DNA from 3 places in the Pseudomonas sp. Teo4 genome. Region 1 is predicted to be linked to each of the others. Evidence: riboswitches for the same ligand, from Rfam matches in the RefSeq annotation. Region 1 holds a riboswitch; each other region holds the start of a gene.
The links. A riboswitch is a leader RNA that binds a small molecule or an ion and turns the genes downstream of it on or off. The one in region 1 is predicted to bind cobalamin.
Positions count from the first base shown of each region.

Region 2: another riboswitch for cobalamin. It lies ahead of PspTeo4_RS05210 (ABC transporter substrate-binding protein); the one in region 1 lies ahead of PspTeo4_RS09925 (CbtB domain-containing protein).
Region 3: another riboswitch for cobalamin. It lies ahead of PspTeo4_RS03780 (TonB-dependent receptor); the one in region 1 lies ahead of PspTeo4_RS09925 (CbtB domain-containing protein).

Region 1 is NZ_JAXCIL010000001.1:2,176,836-2,179,028, reverse strand. It holds gene PspTeo4_RS09935 (cobalamin biosynthesis protein) at 1-96, opposite strand, end outside; gene PspTeo4_RS09930 (CbtA family protein) at 66-758, opposite strand; gene PspTeo4_RS09925 (CbtB domain-containing protein) at 769-954, opposite strand; cobalamin riboswitch at 1,048-1,272, opposite strand; gene PspTeo4_RS09920 (hypothetical protein) at 1,655-1,936, shown strand; gene PspTeo4_RS09915 (IS481 family transposase) at 1,924-2,193, opposite strand, start outside.
Region 2 is NZ_JAXCIL010000001.1:1,091,280-1,093,472, reverse strand. It holds gene PspTeo4_RS05215 (DUF1624 domain-containing protein) at 1-444, shown strand, start outside; cobalamin riboswitch at 474-673, shown strand; gene PspTeo4_RS05210 (ABC transporter substrate-binding protein) at 790-1,797, shown strand; gene PspTeo4_RS05205 (FecCD family ABC transporter permease) at 1,797-2,193, shown strand, end outside.
Region 3 is NZ_JAXCIL010000001.1:765,344-767,536, reverse strand. It holds gene PspTeo4_RS03790 (carboxymuconolactone decarboxylase family protein) at 1-142, shown strand, start outside; gene PspTeo4_RS03785 (N-acetyltransferase) at 221-790, shown strand; cobalamin riboswitch at 841-1,047, shown strand; gene PspTeo4_RS03780 (TonB-dependent receptor) at 1,156-2,193, shown strand, end outside.

The DNA of each region.
Region 1 (2,193 bases):
CGCCGGGCAGCCCTGACGGCAGCCAATGCCTGCGTACAGCTTGGACGACGACACCCCAGTGGCCTTCAAGCCTGGCTTGAGCGGCGGTACAACCACGCGCTGATCAGGCCCAGTGCCAGCCAGAAGGCGGCATTGGTCAGCCAGGAGGCGAACACGAACTGGGTTTCCAGTGCTTCGGGGGCCAGGCTTTGGTGCACTTCAGGCTGCGGCGCGCCGATCACGTGCGGCAGGACCAGCACGACCGCGCCCAACGCTTTGAGCAAGCCATGCCGGGCGAAAACCAGCAATGCCAGGCCCAATGCGGTAGCGGCAGCGGTGCCGATCCACCAGGTTTGCCGTTGCCCCAGTTCTGCGGCGGCGGTACCGGGCAGTTCCGGTGGCAAGCCGAGGGTGGGGGCCAGGCAGAACACGGCGAACCCGGCCAGGCCCCACCATGCGCCGGTGGCTACCCGGTTTGGCTCGCGCAGGCTGTACAGCGCAGCCAGAATCAGCGCGAAGCCAACGGCCACCACCAGATTGCCGCCGGTGGTCGACAGCACACGTTGCCAGCCATCTTCCGGTGACCAGGCTTCAGCACTGTGTTCATGGGTGTGCGCCGCTTCGCCTTCATGGCTGTGCTGTTCAACAGCTGGCGCGGCGGATTCGTAGGTTTCCGCTTCAAGGATCAGGGGGGTGACCCAGAAGCTCTGCAGCAAGGTCAGCAGAAGTGCGGCAAGCAAGCCGCTGAAGCCTGCCGTACGGGCGATGCGCTTGATCATGCGGGCGGGCTCAGTGGCAGGGGAAGGCGGCGCTGTGGCGAGTATCGTGGGCGGCATTGTGGACCGCTTCGATGTGCGAGAAGCCTGCGAAATAGACCAGGCACAGGCCCAGCAGGCTGGCACCTACGGCGATAACGAGGCGCTGGCTGAGGGTAATGGGGGTGGCGATGCTGTGTTTGGCGCTGGTGACGGGCATGACGCGTTCCTCTGCTTTTTGTGGGCAATGGGCAGGCGCGGCAACCCCGGGCGCGAAGTGCCCAGGGGAATGCGACAGCGCCCGCCCACCGCGGGGTGTTCATGAACGCCAGGCCGGTCTCCGGGCTTGCGAGGAGGAGCAGGGCTCCTTGGAAAAGGTCACCTTCCCATGCCTGATGCACTGGCACAGTGGTCTAGACGCTTCGCTCGCTTACCGTTGCGGGGGCAGCACCGGCCTTGTCCAGCCCTGTCGAGGGGCTGTGACGCACCGGTTTCCCGTTTCACCCCCCTAGGGGGCACCTGAACGCAAGGCGTAAGGAGAGCACGGGGCGGGATGCGCGTCAAATGCAGTTACATTTCAAGAATGATTTTGCCCTGCTTTTGCTCTGCTTTTGCTTCTAGCGCGCGGTAGTTCAGACGCAGCAGATTGCGACTTCAGGAGGCCGAGTGGAGGTCTTGCGGAGGGAGGTGACGGGCATGGATGCCCGTCAAGCGCTGCGGCCCAGGATGGGCCGTACAGCGCGGTCCTCCCGGGAGCAAGACCGGAGCGAGGGAACCCCGGAGCGAAGCGTAGGGGCCGGATGTAGGAGCCGACGGTTTTTGGTTCCTTTTTGCCACGACTGTACGGACCGTACACGTGTCCACCATGTGTCCAGTCCGTACAGCCACGACAAAAAGGGACCCGCTGTAAGAGCGGAAAGGTGAATGTGCGTCACCACCGTGAATGGATATGCTCCAAACTTTCAAAACCGACGACGGCCAAAAAGCAGAAAAGCAGAAAAGCAGAAAAGCAGAAAAGCAGAAAAGCAGAAAAGCAGAAAAGCAGGAATTTAGCGGCACTTGAGGCAGGTGAATATCCATTTGCGATGGAGGCGCTTATTCACCTTTCCGCCCTTACGGCGGGTTCCTTTGGTCTTGGTGTACGGACCGGACACATGGTGGACACGTGTGCGGAGACATGGTTGACAGATTATGAACCGTAATCCGGCTTGGTCACGTCGATTGTCCGCAGGAAATGATGGCAGAAGTAGACATTGAACAAGCCCCCGCCTTCAGCATTAGGACGTATAGCAATTTCATGCCCAGCCAGGCCTTTCGCAATACTGAAGTAACGTTTCTGGAAACGGAACCGGCTGTGATAGACCTTGGCCACTACATCGTCAGGCCCGTACTCAAACGCCTTCAACTGCTGCGGATAGGCCCAAGTACTGGTGCGGTATCGGTCTATAGGCACCTGGTA
Region 2 (2,193 bases), 1.1 Mb from region 1:
GGCTTTGTCGTGCTGCGCATGCTCAACGGTTACGGCGAGGCGCCCTGGAGCGGCTATCCGACCCTGAGCCAAACCTTGATGAGCTTCTTCAACATCACCAAGTACCCGCCTTCGCTGCTGTTCCTGGCGCTGACCCTAGGCTGCGGCCTGCTGCTATTGCGCACCTTCGAACGCGCCGGCCAAGCGCGCTGGATTACTGCCCTGGCCGTGTTCGGCGCAGCCCCCATGTTCTTCTACCTGTTGCATCTATATGTGCTGAAGCTGCTGTACCTGGCCTGCGTTGCCCTGTTCGGCTTGAACCATGGCGACTATTTCGGCTTCGACGGCATTGGTGCAGTGTGGCTGGTGGCCGTGCTGCTGGCGGTGGCGCTGTACCTGCCGGTGCGTGCGTTCGGCCGGCTGAAGGCGCGCCGCCGAGACATCAGCTGGCTTAAGTACTTCTGAAATGACGTTTTCACCCGGCGGCCGAATGGTCTACCATGCGGCCCGCCGGTTTCCACCACGGAATTAATAGGGAATCCCGGGCCTGTCTGCACAGGCCAAACGGAACTGCCCCCGCAACTGTAGGTGCCGAGCCCGCTCCAACCACGCCACTGGGTCTGCCGACCCGGGAAGGCCGGAGCTGGGCCAGGACGCACCAGTCAGGAGACCTGCCGGCCCACCGGCGGGGTGTCCGGGATGGCCATCTCCACCCGTTTCAGGGTGCTGCCCCGCGCCGTGCGCAAGGGGCTTGGCGATGCCTGTCCGTGCGTTCATGCCGTGAACCGACCGATAGGAGATCGCCCGACCATGCTGCTGCGCTTCGCCATCCTGTTCGCAGGCCTGAGCCTTACTGGCCTGGCCCAGGCCGCCACCCACTACCCGCTCACCATCGACAACTGTGGCATGCCGCAGACCTTCACCCAGGCCCCCGAGCGCGCCGTCACCATCGGCCAGGCGGGTACCGAGATTCTCTATGCCCTGGGGTTGGGTGACAAAGTGGCCGGGACTTCGCTGTGGTTCAACAACGTGCTGCCCGAGTACAAGGCGGTGAACGACAAGGTCGAGCGCCTGGCCGACAATGAGCCCAGCTTCGAAGCGGTGGTAGGCAAGCGCCCGCAACTGGTGGCGGTGCAGTTCGAATGGATGGTTGGCGCCCAGGGCGTCGTGGGCACCCGCGAGCAGTTCGCTGAGCTGCAGATTCCCACCTACCTGCTGCCTTCGGACTGCGAAGGCAAGGACAACCTGGTCGGCGCCGACGGTACCCGCCTGCAGGCGTTCCAGGTCCAGAGCATCTACAAGAGCGTCAGCCAGCTGGCCGAAATCTTCGACGTGCAGGACCGTGGTGCTGCATTGAACGCCGACCTCAAGGCACGCCTGGACAGCGCCAGGCAACAACTTGCTGGCAAGGACCTGTCCAACACCAACGCGCTGTTCTGGTTCTCCAGCGCCGACCTTCAGATTGACCCTTACGTGGCCGGTCGCCAGGGTGTGGCCGACTTCATGCTACGCACCCTCGGCGTGCGCAATGTGGTCGAGTCCAACGAGGAATGGCCAACCCTGGGCTGGGAGACCCTGGCCAAGGCCAACCCGACCTGGCTGATCATCGCCCGCATGGACCGCCGCCGCTTCCCGGCCGACGACTACCAGAAAAAACTCGACTTCCTGCACAGCGACCCGGTGACCCGCAACATGGACGCGGTGAAGAACAACCGCATCATCATCCTCGACGCCGATGCCATGCAGGCCGGCATTCGCCTGTTCCGGGGCCTGCAGACTTTGTCCGCAGCCTTCGCCAGCGGTAAAGCAGCACAGTGATGAAGCGTTTGTTGCCCTTGAGCATCGTGGCTCTGGCCGCCCTGCTTGCCGCCCTTCTGGCGGGTACCGCCATCGGTGAAGCCAATCTGTCCCCCCGTGTGGTTTATCAGGTGCTGGCCAACCACTTGTGGCAAGCCGGTTACCCGGTCGACCCAATCGATGCTGGCATCGTCTGGAACTACCGCCTCACTCGCACCCTGGTGGCGGCCGCCTGTGGCGCCGGGCTGGCGACCTGTGGGGTGATTCTGCAGGCATTGCTGCGCAACCCACTGGCCGAGCCGTACCTGCTTGGGCTGTCGGCGGGTGCCTCGACCGGCGCGGTGCTGGTGGGGCTGCTGGGCCTTGGCGGCATGGCGCTGAGCATGTCGGCGGGGGCCTTCCTGGGTGCGCTCGCCG
Region 3 (2,193 bases), 1.4 Mb from region 1:
GCACTCGCAACAAGCCGTCAAGCACGGTGCCACCCGTGAAGAAATCGCCGAAGCCCTGGGCGTGGCCGTTGCCATGAATGCCGGTGCCGCCCTGGTCTACTCGGCACGGGTGATGGACGCCGTGGGCAAGGCCGAAGGTTGAGCCCAAGCGGCGCCGCCGCCCTTGCACGACGGCGCCGCGTTACTCAGACTGGGCACCTCAGCCCTTGCAGGAACCCGCATGATCCACATTCGCCCCATGACCCCTGAAGACTTCGAGCGCTTCTGGCCCACCTTCCAGGCCGTCGTCCAGGCCCGCGAAACCTATGCCTTCGACCCCACGCTCAGCTACGAGCAAGCCCAAAAGCTGTGGCTGGAACTGCCTCTGCGCACTTGGGTGGCGGAAGAAAACGACGAACTGCTCGGCTCGTACTACCTCAAGGCCAACGCAGCCGGCCCCGGCGCCCATGTGGGCAACTGCGGCTACATGGTCTGCGAAGCCGCACGCGGCCGTGGTGTGGCCCGGCTGATGTGCGAACACTCGCAGAAGCTGGCGCGCCAGGAGGGCTTTCTGGCCTTGCAGTTCAACTCGGTGGTGGCCAGCAACGAAGTGGCCGTGGCGCTGTGGCAGAAACTTGGTTTCGAGACCGTCGGCCGCCTGCCCAAGGCGTACCGCCATGCCCGGCTGGGGCTGGTGGACTGCCTGGTGATGTACAAATGGCTGGCCGATGAGCCGGTGGTGGAAAAACCGCCGCTGCTGATCGGGCGCAAGAACATCGAAGCCCGGGTATCGCGCCGCCGGGGTCGATAACGTCCCCTCAAAACCGCGCAATCCATTGACGCAGAGCCGTTTCGATGGTCAGATGCGCGCCAGTTTCAGGTGTCCTGCGCCGCCGCGCGCAGGGTGAAACGGGAAGCCGGTGCGTCGTGGTCCACGACAAGTCCGGCGCTGCCCCCGCAACGGTAAGCGAGCGAACCCTTCGACATACCACTGTGCACACGCATGGGAAGGTGAAGGCTTCATGACCCTCGCAAGCCCGGAGACCGGCCTGAAGCTTCACTTGGCAACCCGCGGTGGGCGGGCGCAGGCCGGTTTCCGCGTGCGCGCCTGCGTGCGTGGTTCGCCTTTGCGTGTTTTCCACCGGGATCCATTCATTCCTGCAGCAGTGGAACGACATGTCCCGTATCTTCAAGCTTCACACCCTGACGGCCTGCCTGGCCGCGACTGTTCCTGCCCTGGCCGAGCAACAGCAAAGCCTGGCCCTGCCCTCCACGGCCATCACCGGCATTCACGACGACACCAGCGTGAACCTGGCCACCCCGACCGAGGCCGGCTCGCGCCTGAACCTCAGCGCCCTGGAAACCCCGGTCAGCACCAGCAGCATCAGCGCGCAGCAGATCGAGCAACGCAACAACCTCACCGTGCAGGACGCGGTCAGCCGCTCGCCTGGCATCAGCTTCATCGGCACCCCCGGCGACGGCGGCACCGGCCTTTCGGCCCGGGGCTTTACCGGACACGGCTCGGTGATGACCCTGTTCGACGGCGCGCGCCTGTACACCGGTGCCGGCACCCAGACCTTCCCGGTGGACCCGTGGCTGGTCGAGCGCATCGACATCATCCGCGGCCCCGCCTCGGTGCTGTACGGTGAAGGCGCAACCGGCGCGGTGGTCAACGTGATCCCCAAGAAGCCGTTCAGTGGCGAAGTGCAAAACCACCTGCGCCTGGGCTACGGCTCCTGGGACCGCCAGCAACTGGGCCTGGACAGCGGCGGCAGCCTCAGCGACCGCCTCAGCAACCGGGTGACCCTGAACCGCCAGGCCGGCAACGGCTGGGTCGACCGCACCGACTCACGCAGCCTGGCCATGAGCGCCGCGCTGCGCTTCGACGCCAGCGACGACCTGAGCTTCACCCTGGCCCACGAACGCAGCGACGCCGAGCCAGCCAACTACTTCGGTACACCGCTGATCGACGGCCATTACCGTTCCAGCCTGGGCAAGAAGAACTACAACATCGACAACGACGTGCAGCGCTACCACGACGAGTGGACCCGCTTCACCACCGACTGGACCCTCAGCGACCAGCTCAGCGCCAGCAACCAGCTCTACTACATCAAGAGCCGCCGCCACTGGCGCAATGCCGAGGCCTACAGCTGGGACCCCGACCGCGACCAACTGCTGCGCCAGAGCTACCTGCAGATCAAGCACAACCAGGAG